Regions from separate parts of the Marinomonas sp. IMCC 4694 genome, predicted to be linked through region 2. Evidence: predicted binding sites of a transcription regulator. Region 2 holds the regulator's gene; the other holds the start of a gene.
What was found. Region 2 encodes PhoB, which activates phosphate uptake and scavenging genes when phosphate is short. Its sites were predicted from a motif close to TGTCATANNNNTGTCANA; they were not measured.
Positions count from the first base shown of each region.

Region 1: the regulator PhoB is predicted to act here: its motif matches at 3,812-3,829, upstream of FXV75_RS05050 (inorganic phosphate transporter).

Region 1 covers NZ_VSRV01000001.1:1,094,540-1,101,588, reverse strand. Annotated here, with positions in the region: gene FXV75_RS05065 (LysE family translocator) at 1-228, opposite strand, end outside; gene FXV75_RS05060 (hypothetical protein) at 290-1,072, opposite strand; gene FXV75_RS05055 (hypothetical protein) at 1,124-1,816, opposite strand; gene FXV75_RS05050 (inorganic phosphate transporter) at 1,974-3,548, opposite strand; gene FXV75_RS05045 (L-serine ammonia-lyase) at 3,895-5,277, opposite strand; gene FXV75_RS05040 (aldehyde dehydrogenase family protein) at 5,622-7,049, opposite strand, start outside.
Region 2 covers NZ_VSRV01000001.1:3,455,271-3,462,319, forward strand. Annotated here, with positions in the region: gene FXV75_RS15895 (amino acid ABC transporter permease) at 1-714, shown strand, start outside; gene FXV75_RS15900 (amino acid ABC transporter ATP-binding protein) at 737-1,516, shown strand; gene FXV75_RS15905 (HDOD domain-containing protein) at 1,611-2,879, shown strand; gene FXV75_RS15910 (chorismate--pyruvate lyase family protein) at 2,886-3,446, shown strand; gene ubiA (4-hydroxybenzoate octaprenyltransferase) at 3,443-4,297, shown strand; gene phoB (phosphate regulon transcriptional regulator PhoB) at 4,382-5,077, shown strand; gene phoR (phosphate regulon sensor histidine kinase PhoR) at 5,074-6,390, shown strand; gene FXV75_RS15930 (response regulator) at 6,440-7,049, opposite strand, start outside.

The sequences.
Region 1 (7,049 bases), 2.4 Mb from region 2:
TTTTAAAATCATAAACACACTTGGGTAATTCAACAGTAAGGCTGCGACCCCAATGGCCGACAAGGTCGCCACCATTGCAACGCCGACAAGCTCCCCCAACATCATCCATAGGGCTCTTTTTACACCAATGGTCATGCCTAATGTCATGGCCAAGGTCATGCACATACCAGGGGTGATGGAAACAAAGAAAAAGGTGGGAATAAACGCTGAAAGTACGGCTAGACTCACAGAAAATCCTTATAGACATTAAAGTTATTCGGTAAACAACCCTTTAAAAACACAAAAATTGCTAAAAACGCTTCTTAATATTTCGGTTTGAGTCTTCCATGAACTTATCCCATTCAGAATCCAGCTCGGCATCGGCTTTATTGTCTGAGCTTCTTGCCATCTCCTCTTCGGCCTTTTGCAAAGCAGAGTCTTCTTCAATTTCTCGTATTAAATCATTCAATTTTAAAATAGTAGGTTGAGCCTCGGGCGTGTCTTTCACCGGCGCTAACTGTGCCAAAGCCTCTTTGTACATTTTGACCGAGTTCTCCATTAAGCCATTTAAAAATGCTTGCCTAGCAAGGTAAGAGTGGTAATCCGCATTGACTTTAAAGTGGTAAAAGTTCATCAGCTTTTTGTACCTATGGGCAACGTCCGAACTGATCGTACTGTCTTTTTGGCATAACGCGAGAAATACTTTAAACGATTCAAATTGGCGCTTTATTTCCATAATCAACAATTCGTCATTGATGGGTTTGGCTCGGCGTTTATGTTTACTGTTTTGAAACGCATTCATTTCTTCTACGATATGATTATGACGCCGCGCAAGGGTTGGGTCTGGGTGTAAAACAAGCAACTGTTCGTATATCGCGACTTTTCGAGAATACAGCCACAACCTCATATCTTTAGGCTGATACTGAGGGGGAATATCATCGAGGTAGCGTCGTACTTGACGCAACTGATTGTTTAAAAATGCCACCTTGCGCAATCTGTCCAGTCGGGCCTGTTCTTTCAATTGCAAAAAAATAACAAGAGCAAGAAATCCTACAATAAACAATAAAAGTGCGGCTGTGGTTAAAGTGGCCATTTTAAATATCGTGAACCTTAATAAAATTCATGCTTACGTCGCCCTGTATGTTCATTGTCGTTTTATTGCAATATCATCGCTGTTTTTGTCAAACAAAAGCATTTCGACATCTTGTATCATTTTTTGCAATCGTGCTTTCTCGCGCTTGGAGCTCACAATGGAGCCATTTTTCTCAATGATGGACAGCGCAAAGCGATAACGCTCTAACGCACGCGCTTTTTTGTTTTCCTCTAAATCTTGCCGCGCTTGTTTGACCAATAAATCACGTTGCGCCAAAGCATGAGCGTAACGAATGAGGGTCAGGTGATGCTTTATGACCACCCGACTACCACCATAACTCTCTGGCATATTGCGAATTTCTCTGAGCATGTACTGCAGGATATTCTGCATTTGTTCAAACTGTTGCTGGCTCGACACACGATCTTTTGACGCTATGTTACGGCCCAGCTTTAACTCAGACAAATGAATGAGAAGCTCTTCTTTCTTTTCAATAAACGGCGTTCGAAAATTGGCCCTTACGCATTCCGCTATCACATTAAGTAAGTATTCTATGATGAAAATTTTAGTGTCTCTCGTGAGGTAACGGTCTGATACCTTCTTTAGAGAATACAACATGTGATCGCTGCGTTTGGACAAACGTGACAGTAATCTCTCTCTCATCTCTCGTTGCTTACTCTTCCAATGAAAATAAGGAGGAATTAGACAACTCACTGCCACAGTAATAATGGCTACAAAAATCCACATTCTCGATTCCACTTTTTAGATTTTATCTATTTCTCTACTCTTAATTGAAACATTAGTAAAAATTGAACAATGATAAGATGTTATATAACATTGTCGAGGTGATAAAAACAAAAAAAGACCAGTTCGCCTGATCTTTTTTTGAATGCTGAAAATGGATTTATCGAGAAACAGAAAAACCTAACAGCATATAAAATATAATAGCAGACAGTGTCGCCGACGCAGGAACCGTAATTACCCAAGCCGCTGCGATTCTAAACAAGGCTGAACGCTTAACAAGCTCTTTTTTAGTCGCTTTCTTCAACCCTCTGCGTTCTGAAGAAGAAATAGGAGAAGCCGATTGAGCCGCTTTTAATTCTTTCAGAATAGCACGCTTCTCTTCAACATCGGCCAGCTTAAAGCGTTTAACAAAAACTTGAGTCTGTTGACCGTTGTGACCTGCGGATTCTGAATGTGCAATAATACCAGACAGTTTTTTCTCGTAGGATAACTTCAAGTACTCACGAAGAAAACCCACACCAAAGATCCCACCTACTGCAATGTGTGTAGAACTCACCGGTAACCCCAGCTGAGAGGCAATAATCACCGTAATCGCCGCTGCCATAGCAACACAAAATGCTCTGGTTTTATCCAATTCTGTGATTTCTGAGCCTACTGTTTTGATCAATTTAGGGCCAAATAGTGCCAAACCAACCGCAATACCGACACCACCCACTAGCATAATCCAAAGAGGAATTGCAGCTTTGGCAGAAACAGCGCCTGTCATCAAAGCGTCGTTAATCGCCGCTAATGGCCCAATCGCGTTAGCGACATCATTGGCACCATGGGCAAAACTTAACAGCGCCGCCGATACAATTAAAGGAATAGTAAATAGACTGTTTACAGCATCTTTATCATTTTTTAAGGCAGAAGCGGCCTTATCCACGATAGGACGCACAACAAAGTACACGGTTAAAGCAATGGCAAAACCGACCAAACTTGCGCTGATGAAATCCAGTTTCCAGATCTTCTTCAAACCTTTCAAAATCAAATAAGTTGAAAAAGCCCACATCATAAAAGCGACTAATACAGGCACGACTTTTTTTGCCGATTCAATCATGTCATTTTTGTAAGTAATGGATCGTTTAATGTACATCAGAAACAATGCAGCGATGCCCCCCCCCATTACTGGGGAAATAATCCAACTAGCCACAATAGCGATCATTTTGTCCCAGTTAGCAATGTCCCAGCCACCCGCTGCAATGCCAGCCCCTAATACGCCCCCTACAATAGAGTGAGTAGTGGACACTGGTGCGCCCAAGTAAGTCGCTAAGTTTAACCAAATAGCACCGGCCAGCAAAGCCGCCATCATGACCCAAATAAAGGTTTCTGTGTCACCTATAGCGTTAGGGTTAATAATGCCGTTTTTGATCGTACCGACCACAGTACCACCAGCGATAAGGGCACCAGCGGCTTCGAATACAGCGGCAATGAGTATAGCCCCTGTCATAGACAAAGCTTTCGATCCAACGGCCGGACCGACGTTGTTCGCTACGTCATTGGCGCCGATATTGACAGCCATGTAAGCGCCAATCGCCGCCGCGATAACAAGAATAGAAAGGTTAGAAACGCCAGCGCCATGGCTAGAGGCATAAAAACCAGCCGCCAACACGAATGCTAAAGCAATCAATACACGTACAAATTCATGACCACTTAATAAACTAGATTCTTCTTTCAGGTTATTTTTAAGATCCATAAGGGCTCTTCTGTCTCTAATATTAATCTTTGCCAAACCATCAATTTTCACGTCACACGCATAAAATCAACGACATGCTTGTCCTAGCATCCAAACTCATTTGGCTCTCAAATCATCACATCACATTTCTCAACATGTGATTTTTAACGCCATTCTACACTGAGCATTCACAGATAAAAACCCTTAAACGGCTCGTGTACAAGGTGATAAAAAGAATGAAAAAAGCACCCCTTGAGGCGCTTGTTAAGAATATACTACAGAAATGTGACTGTTTTGTTACAGCCCTATTTAGACCCGTGATTGCCTAAATACGTTGATAAAAAAGAGCCATACCAAACGCTGCAGATCAGCACTCAATCACGTTAACGGCAAGCCCGCCTCGTGAGGTTTCTTTGTACTTATCATTCATATCTCGACCGGTATCACGCATGGTGCGAATAACCTTATCGAGCGACACATAATGCGTACCGTCTCCACGCAACGCCATGCTGGCGGAATTAATGGCTTTAATTGACCCCATAGCATTACGCTCTATACAAGGAACTTGCACCAGACCGCCAATGGGATCGCATGTTAATCCTAAATTGTGCTCCATGCCGATCTCGGCGGCGTTTTCTACTTGTTCTGGAGAGCCACCTGTAGCAGCCGCCAAACCCGCTGCGGCCATCGCACAAGCTGATCCAACCTCGCCTTGACAACCCACTTCGGCGCCAGAAATAGACGCATTTTCTTTAAACAACATACCAATTGCCGCTGCGGTTAGGAAAAAAGTCACAATTCCCTCTTCACTGGAACGTGGGCAAAACTCCCAATAATAATGCAATACCGCGGGGATAATGCCAGCCGCACCGTTAGTAGGAGCCGTGACCACCCTACCGCCCGCGGCATTCTCTTCGTTCACAGCCAGGGCGTATAAATTGACCCAATCCATCGCACCTAAAGACGGTGTAATCATATCCATGCGCGTCTTGCTGCTCAGATCTCTGTGCAAGCTGGCGGCTCTTCGCTTCACTTTTAATCCACCAGGCAAAATACCTTCGTTACGAATACCTTGTTGAACGCACTCTTTCATCACCGACCAAATAGATAAAATGCCTTGTTTGATCTCGGCGTCACTTCGCCAATGTCGTTCATTTTCCATCATAATTTGTGCGATGCTCTTGTCCTGCTCTCGACACAGCGTGATCAGCGTTTCGGCACTATGGAATACATGAGGCAACTCTGTTGTGTCTTCGACAAGCGCAACGTTACCATCTTCATCTTCTTGAACAATAAAGCCACCACCGACTGAATAAAACGTCGCCTGATGCATCACAGCACCTTGACCATCAAACGCCACAAGCACCATGCCATTGGCATGAAAATCTAAACGGTCAACACGGTGGTAAATAATATCGTTTGAAACATCCATCGCAACAACATGATGCGCCAATAATACTAATTTCGAAACAGCTTGTATTTCTGCTACGCGATCATTGACGCCACTGGGGTCGATCGATTCTGGCAATTCACCTTCTAACCCCATTAATACCGCTGTTCCGGTTCCATGACCTTTACCCGTTGCACCCAGTGACCCATATAAGTCAACTTTCAAACGGCACACGCTTGGCAGTAAGCCGCGTGATTCCAGTTGATGGGCAAATTGATTGGCTGCCACCATTGGGCCAACGGTGTGGGAGCTGGAGGGGCCGATCCCCACTTTGAAAAGGTCAAATAAACTGATGGCCATGGTGTTTTCCTTTGCCGAGGCAGCAATGCCATACGACGCTAAAGATGAATAACAAAAAATCATTGATGTAAGAAATTAGCATTTATGATATTAAGTTTCCAATCGGAAACACGGGATTCGCCACTAAATCCTGCTCAACAGAGCAAATAAGCAACTTTATGACGCTTAAAGACCAATACCCGCTCCGCATTCGCTCCTGATGCGGCGAGTAGCGTTTACCGTTAAACGCTTAACAACCCACAAACGAAAAAAACCAAAAGACCGATCCGTCTTTTGGTTTTTATGTCTGTCATTTAATGTAAACACTTTATTCGTGTGTGTTTATCTTTGCTTATCCCGCCGGATTAGAAAAACCCGAGAGGATTAACGTCGTAGCTCACCAACATGTTTTTGGTTTGCTGATAATGTTCAAGTGCCATTTTATGAGTTTCACGACCCACGCCAGATTTCTTATAGCCACCAAACGCAGAGTGGGCAGGATACTGATGATAGCAGTTCATCCATACGCGGCCTGCTTCTAAGTTGCGGCCCATGCGGTACGCCAAATTGGTATCACGTGTCCACACGCCTGCACCCAAACCAAACTCACTGTCATTCGCAATCGCCAACGCTTCCGCTTCGTCTTTAAAGGTCGTCACGCTCACCACAGGGCCAAAAATTTCTTCTTGGAAAATGCGCATGCTGTTGGAGCCTTTAAACAAGGTCGGTTGTACGTAGAAGCCTTTTTCCAATCCATCAATCGATTCAATTCCCCCACCAATCAATAATTCGGCGCCTTCTTCCTTACCGATCTCAATGTAGCTAAGGATTTTTTCATATTGCTGTTTAGAAGCTTGAGCGCCCACCTGTACATCCGTGTCTAACGGATTACCACGTTTAATCGTCTTCGTACGCTCGACCACCATGGCCATGAATTCATCGTAAATTGACTCGTGAACAAGCGCTCGAGACGGACACGTACACACTTCCCCTTGGTTAAAGAACGCCAACACCAAACCTTCGACACACTTGCTGACGAATTCTTTTTCATGGCTCATGATGTCAGCAAAATAAATGTTCGGTGATTTCCCTCCCAATTCGACACTGGAAGGAATGATATTTTCCGCGGCGCATTTCAAAATATGCGAGCCAACAGGGGTTGACCCGGTGAATGCAATTTTGGCGATACGTTTGCTAGTCGCAAGGGCCTCACCGGCTTCTTTACCGTAGCCATTGACGATATTTAACACCCCTGGTGGCAGTAAATCTTGAATCACTTTGATCATTTCAAGAATCGAGGCGGGAGTTTGTTCCGCCGGTTTGAGTACCACACAGTTACCCGCCGCGAGTGCGGGTGCTAGCTTCCAAGCGGCCATTAGTATCGGAAAATTCCAAGGAATAATTTGACCGACCACCCCTAAAGGCTCATGAAAATGGTAAGCCACCGTGTGCTCATCTAACTCGGCCGTACTGCCTTCTTGAGCACGCAAACAACCTGCAAAATAACGAAAATGATCAGCGGCTAAAGGAATGTCTGCGTTTAAGGTTTCTCGAACCGCTTTACCGTTGTCCCATGTTTCGGCCACAGCCAAGGCTTCTAAGTTCTGTTCGATACGATCCGCGATTTTTAACAAAATATTAGAACGATTGGTAACGGACGTTTTACCCCATGCCGCACGCGCCGAATGGGCCGCGTCAAGGGCGAGATTAATATCTTCTTCTGTTGAGCGAGGGATACGACAAAATACTTCGCCATCAACAGGGCTGATGTTATCAAAGTATTGCCCCTTGAC
Region 2 (7,049 bases):
GTTGTTTACCCAGTCATAGCGTATTTCTTATTCGCTGGCGGTGTCTTTGGCTTAGAAGTGGTTGAAACGTCTCTTTGGGGCGGGTTATTCCTAACCACTTTATTGGGTGTTGTCGGCATTGTGGCCTCTTTCCCTTTGGGTGTTTTGTTGGCGCTGGGTCGTCAATCAAGCATGCCAATTGCGAAATCTGTGTGTATTGTTTTCATCGAAACCGTTCGTGCGGTGCCTCTGATTACTATCTTGTTTATGGCATCAGTGATGATTCCTTTGTTTTTGCCAGAAGGTATGAACTTTAACAAGTTGCTGCGCGTTCTTATTGGTATCACGTTATTTTCTGCCGCTTACATGGCTGAGGTAATTCGTGGAGGCTTACAAGCCATTCCTAAAGGGCAATACGAAGCGGCCGACGCCTCGGGTCTGACTTATTGGCAATCTATGATCTTGGTCATTTTGCCACAAGCATTAAAATTGGTTATTCCAGGTATCGTGAACACTTTCATTGGTTTGTTTAAAGACACCACGCTTGTGTACATTGTGGGCATGTTCGATCTACTTGGTCGAATCCAAGCCGCGACTCACGACTCAAGCTGGTTGGGCACCACCATTGAAGGCTACGCCTTTGCTGGTTTTGTGTTCTGGGCAGCCTGTTTTGGTATGTCTCGCTACAGTATGAGAATTGAGCGTAAGTTAGAAACTGGGCACAAGCGAAATTAGTTAGGAATTTGAGGTCTTTATTATGACAAATACAAACATGGCTCGTGCCCAACTTGCGCAGGGCGAAGAAGCAATCATTGAGTTTAATGATGTAAACAAATGGTACGGTGACTTTCACGTATTGAAAAACATCAATTTCAGCATCAAAAAAGGCGAACGCATCGTGGTGTGTGGCCCTTCTGGTTCTGGTAAATCAACCATGACACGTTGCATTAACCGTCTGGAAGAGCATCAAAAAGGAACCATTCTAGTGGATGGTGTGGAGATGAATAATAACTTGAAGAACATCGAAGCGATCCGAAAGGACGTGGGCATGGTGTTTCAACATTTTAATTTATTTCCGCATTTGACCATCTTAGAAAACCTAACACTGGCCCCTATTTGGGTTCGTAAAACCCCTAAAAAACAAGCGGAAGAAATGGCGATGCATTACTTGGAGCGCGTGAAAATCGCCAACCAAGCATTGAAGTACCCAGGTCAGCTTTCTGGTGGTCAGCAACAGCGTGTGGCGATTGCACGTGGCTTGTGTATGCAGCCCCGTATCATGTTGTTTGATGAGCCCACATCGGCGCTCGATCCTGAAATGATCAAAGAAGTATTGGACGTCATGGTGCAACTCGCGGAAGAAGGCATGACCATGGTGTGTGTAACACACGAAATGGGCTTTGCTAAAACCGTTGCTGACCGTGTTGTCTTTATGGATGCGGGTGAAATTGTGGAAGCCAACGAACCTCACGCGTTCTTCGATAATCCGCAACATGACCGTACGCAAATGTTCTTAAGCCAAATTCTGAATCACTAATCAGAACGAGCAGGTAAAATCAGCCATATTGACGAAGCCCCTTTTTTGGGGCTTTTTCATGCCAACACCCTACAACATAACCACAAGGAAGTGTATGAAACCTTCGGTAGGGCGTCAGCCCAGAATAACATTACGCGTGGTGCAGCTAGTAGACCATGTTGGTCGCTTGCAGGTGATCTTTCCGGGCAACAACATGCTGGATATGTCTGCTGTCTCACGCCTCACAAAACGTCGATTTGAACCAACAAGTCACGCCCAAAATTCAATGGATACGGTGATAAAACCCCATGGGGTGATGACCATCTTAGAAAATACACTGCTAAACGAAGGGGTTTTTTCCATTCGTAATAAAGCCGATGGTCAATATCATGAGATCACTTCTGAAGAACTAAAAACGATGTTTTCAGGCCCTTTGAATCGCTTTGAGCCTATCTCCGTCCCTACGCAACACATTCACCCCCCTGCCAAGAGTCACAAAGACGACGAAATGCAAATTCTTCACGCTTTAGGTCGATTTCAATCCATTCGCCTTAAAGAACGGCTTGAAGAAACCCTAGAAATTCCACCTTTGCCCCCGTCTTCTCATCGTATTATTCGGCTCTCCACCGAAGAAACCGCCGGTACCGATGAACTGTGTGATGCGATCGCGCTAGACCCCAGTTTAAGCGCCCAAGTCATCAGCTGGGCTTCATCTTCGTATTACGGTGCTCCTGGCTCTATTGACTCTATCGAAGACGCCATTATCCGTGTACTGGGCTTTGACATGGTCATGAATCTCGCGTTGGGATTATCCATCGGGACAGCCTTTAGAACGCCACAAGACGGACCACGCCACTACGAGGATTTTTGGTTTGGCTCGGTTTCCAACGCGGCACTCATGACCGCATTGGTAAACGCCATGCCAGCACCTAAACGCCCAAAAATCGGCCACGCGTACCTAGCGGGATTACTACAGAACTTTGGTTACTTAGCCCTCAGTACGATTTTTCCACCCCATTTTTCGATTTTGTCACGCTATCAAGAAGCCAACGCACATTTGTCATCAGAATTGATCGAAATGAAAATCATGCATTTTACCAAAGAGCAACTCGGCTCTTGGTTGCTCCGTCATTGGGGCCTTCCAGAGAGCATCTGGATGTCCATACGATACAGTAAAAACCCTGATTACTATGGCGAACACGCCACTCTTGCCACCTTACTGTATGTATCACATCAATTGCGCCACGATAACAACATTGAGCCTTCGGCGTTACGCGCGCTTGGTTTGAGTCTTGAAGAAACAAAAGCACAGTGCAATGCGGTCTTTCAACACTCGACCGAGTTGCATAGAATGGTCGCTCTTATCCAAAAGATGAACGCCTAACACGCCATGACGACACTAATGAACCCGTCTGCTGCTCAACAATTCGACTATCGCTGGTCGCCTGTGCATCGAATTAATAAAAACAACGTACCCCGTCATTTGTGGCCCTGGCTAGTCACACAAGACTCGTTAACCGCAACGTTACAAAGCCTTGGCATTCTGACGGTCGACGTGCTTGAAGACACTTGGGGGGCTCCTACATCGCGCGAAAGAAGAAGGCTGTCCTTACGTCCAAGAGAAGCGGCTCGCATTCGCACTGTTCTACTCAGAATAAACGGCTCAGCGGTTATTTACGCACGGTCAGTGATCCCTGCTCGATCATTGCGTGGTCATTGGCGACAAGTAAAACAGTTAAAAAATACCCCCCTAGGTGGTTACCTTTTTCAGTACAGGGCCTTACGCAGGAGCGCGATTGAAGTGACCCAATTACCCAAGCGCCTGTTTCCTAATCAGGCCTCGGCACTGTGGGCAAGACGCTCTGTGTTTCACCAATATGGCCCCGGCATACTAGTGAACGAAGCTTTTTTTGATGACATTCCCCTAAAACCGCCGTTTGGATTTTTATGAGCATGCTAAAAGACTACGCAGACTTAACACGATTTAACAAACCTATCGGCTCTTTTTTAGTGCTGTGGCCCACCTTATGGGCTTTGTGGCTCGCGGCCGATGGTTTGCCTGAATGGCACCTTATCGTCATTTTTGTGTTAGGAGTATTCAGCATGCGCTCCGCAGGCTGTGTCATCAATGATTATGCCGACCGAAAAGTTGACGGCTACGTTGACCGTACCAAAAATCGCCCCCTGCCTTCTGGCCGAGTGTCTGAAAAAGAGGCGTTAATGCTGTTTGCTGGGCTGTGCTTACTAAGCTTTATACTGGTGCTTTTTACCGATGTAAGAACCATCATGCTGTCCTTTGCTGGCCTAGGGTTAGCGGTGCTTTACCCCTTTATGAAACGTTATACGCACCTGCCTCAACTCTTTCTTGGGTTGGCGTTTTCGTGGTCGATTCCCATGGCATACAGCGCACAAGGGGGCGACCTAACGGATCCTGAACTGTGGATGCTGTTTATAGCCAACTGCTTTTGGACGATTGCCTATGATACCTACTATGCTATAACAGATCGCCCAGACGACTTAAAAATTGGCATCAAATCCACTGCCATTTTATTTGGCCAATACGACTTATTTGTGATTGTATGTTTGCAAGGTTTGACCTTATCGTTACTGACGTGGATCGGCGTGCTTGCCACATTAAATTGGCCCTATTTCGCCGCACTCGTTCTGTGTAGTGGGCTTTTTTATCAACAATTTAGCCAAGCCAAAACACGGGATCGACACGCTTGCTTTCGCTCTTTTTTAGATAATAATCGCATTGGGGGCTGTATTTTTCTTGGCCTAGCTTTCAGCTATTTTATCTAATTTATGGCAAAGTTATGACAATGTAACCGAATTGTCACATTTGACCGCTTTAATGAAACCGTTCCTGAGATGAGGGTGTATCCTGTGACCGGTAAAAAAGTATTAATAATTGACGACGAATCTTCCATTCGTGAAATGATCGCCATTGCACTTGAAATGGCGGGCTATGAATATTTGGAAGCCGAAAATATTCAGCAAGCTCATGAGATAATTGTCGACCATCGGCCCGACCTTATCCTAGTCGACTGGATGATGCCTGGTGGCAGCGGTATCGAGCTGACTCGTCGACTTAAAAAAGACACCACTACGGCAGAAATACCGGTGATTATTTTGACGGCTAAAAGCGAAGAAGATAACAAAATTCAAGGGCTAGAAGTTGGCGCGGATGATTACATCACCAAGCCCTTCTCACCTAGAGAATTGGTCGCCCGACTCAAAGCCGTATTGCGTCGTGCTACGCCTCAGGGCGTGGACGAGCCGCTTGAAGTGGAAGGCTTAACGCTTGATCCTATTAGCCAACGGGTTACCATAGATAACCGCCCGTTAGACATGGGGCCAACAGAATATCGTTTGCTAAAATTTCTCATGACTCACCAAGAACGCGCCTACTCAAGAGCCCAATTATTGGATCAAGTCTGGGGAGGCAATGTGTATGTTGAAGAGCGTACCGTCGATGTGCATATTCGTCGTCTACGCAAAGCCATTGGTAGCTCTCATGATTTCTTAATTCAAACGGTACGAGGGACTGGCTACCGCTTCTCTGCAAAAAGGTCTGTATGAAAACAATATGGCGAAACACCTTTCTCACATGGTTAGCAGGCCTTGCCTCCTGTGTTGTCATTGGCCTAATCATTGGTCAACTATTAGGTGTTTTACTGCTGTACGTTTTAGGATCGCTGTATTTACAGCTTTATCAGCTTTATCAATTTCATTATTGGTTGCGACATTCTGGACGTGGCGCTCCTCCTGAAGCCAGCGGCATTTGGGGCGATGTGTTTGATGCCGTACATCGATTACAAAAGAAGCAACGCAAATCGAAACGTCGAATGCGCCAAGCACTGACCAGAATAGAAAGCTCCACCGCTGCATTAAAAGAAGGCGTCATCATGGCGGATAACCAAGGTAATTTAGAGTGGTGGAACAATTCCGCGGCCGATTTTTTTGGTTTAGTTCGTCCAGTCGATCGCGGTCAAATGATCACGAACATTGTGCGCAGCCCAGAGTTTTTTAGATATTTTAGTCAAAAGCGTTTTGGTGAGCCCTTAGTCATTAAATCCCCATCAATGGAAGGCATCTACCTAGAAATCCAAACCACATTGTACGATAAAAACGATCACCTTATTTTTATCAGAGATGTAACCCGCTTGCACCTGATGGAGCAAATGCGAAAAGACTTTGTCGCTAACGCTTCTCATGAATTAAAAACCCCCCTTACCGTGATTAAAGGCTACCTAGAAACCTTAGGCATGTTCAAAGATAAGTTACCTGCCAGTATGCAAAAGGGCATCGTCAACATGTCTGAACAGTCGGAACGCATGGAACAACTGATCGAAGACCTTCTCTTACTCTCTCGCTTAGAAAGCAATGACAAACGCGAAGAAAACCAGTGGCATAGCGTAAGCGACATCGTCAAAACCATCACCAATGCCACTGCGCCTATTCTGTCGGAACAACACATCATCGACGTACACATTCCAGATAATGCTCACCTTTACGGTGCTTATAAAGAATTATACAGCGCGTTTTCTAACCTCGTGGTGAATGCTATAAAATACTCCCCTGAAGGCGGCAATATTACCGTCACATGGGAATCCAACGAGCTAAACGGAATTTTCTCGGTACAAGACACGGGCATCGGCATTGAGCCAAACTACATCCCGCGGCTAACAGAGCGTTTTTTTAGAGTAGACAAAGGACGAGGATCAAAAACGGGGGGCACAGGATTAGGGCTGGCAATTGTTAAGCACATTTTACTGCACCACGACGCCAAATTGCAGGTAAAAAGCCAACCGGGCATCGGCAGTAAGTTTGCTTGCTACTTCCCTGCTAGCAGAGTACGGAACGACAACCGCCCTGTACCGCCAACGTCTTAAAACGCTCTCCCCTTGCGCGCACAACGCAACGGGTAAAACAAAGAAAAACTCACAAGCTGTCGAATAATGTGCTAATAAAAACTTCTTTTTCACTGTCTTGATCGATCAGTCCCAGCACCACCGTCAAAAACGTAGAGTCGTGTTTTTTCTCTGTGGTTGAAACAGACTGTATGTAGTAATTCAGGCGATTAACCTGGCCGGAAAATTCCAAATCCAACACCGCTTGGCCCAATACTTGAGGCACCACGTCGTCGCTTTTTATCAACATGGTCGCCTCTGTCTTACTGAATTGAATCACCATGCAACGAAATTGTTTGTTTTCAAATCGCACCAGTGTCGGTATTTTCACCTCTTTGACAGATACAACGGGCGCGTCAGGGTGAGTAAATTTCGTCGCCTTTACGGGCGCCGATCTCCCCCCTCCCATCAGAATATCTAACGACGCCGCCCCCACACCACCGGGACTAATGGATTCACGGGGCTTTTGCGACGCTAACCGATGCTCAAGGCCGTGTTTCTTCGCGGCGGACATCACCTTGCTCACCAGCTGCTCGCTGGAAAAAGGCTTACCAAGATAATCCGTTACACCAGACTGCACCGCTTCGACAACGTGGCTTTTATCGCCACGACTGGTGATCATCACAAAGGGGACGTCTGCT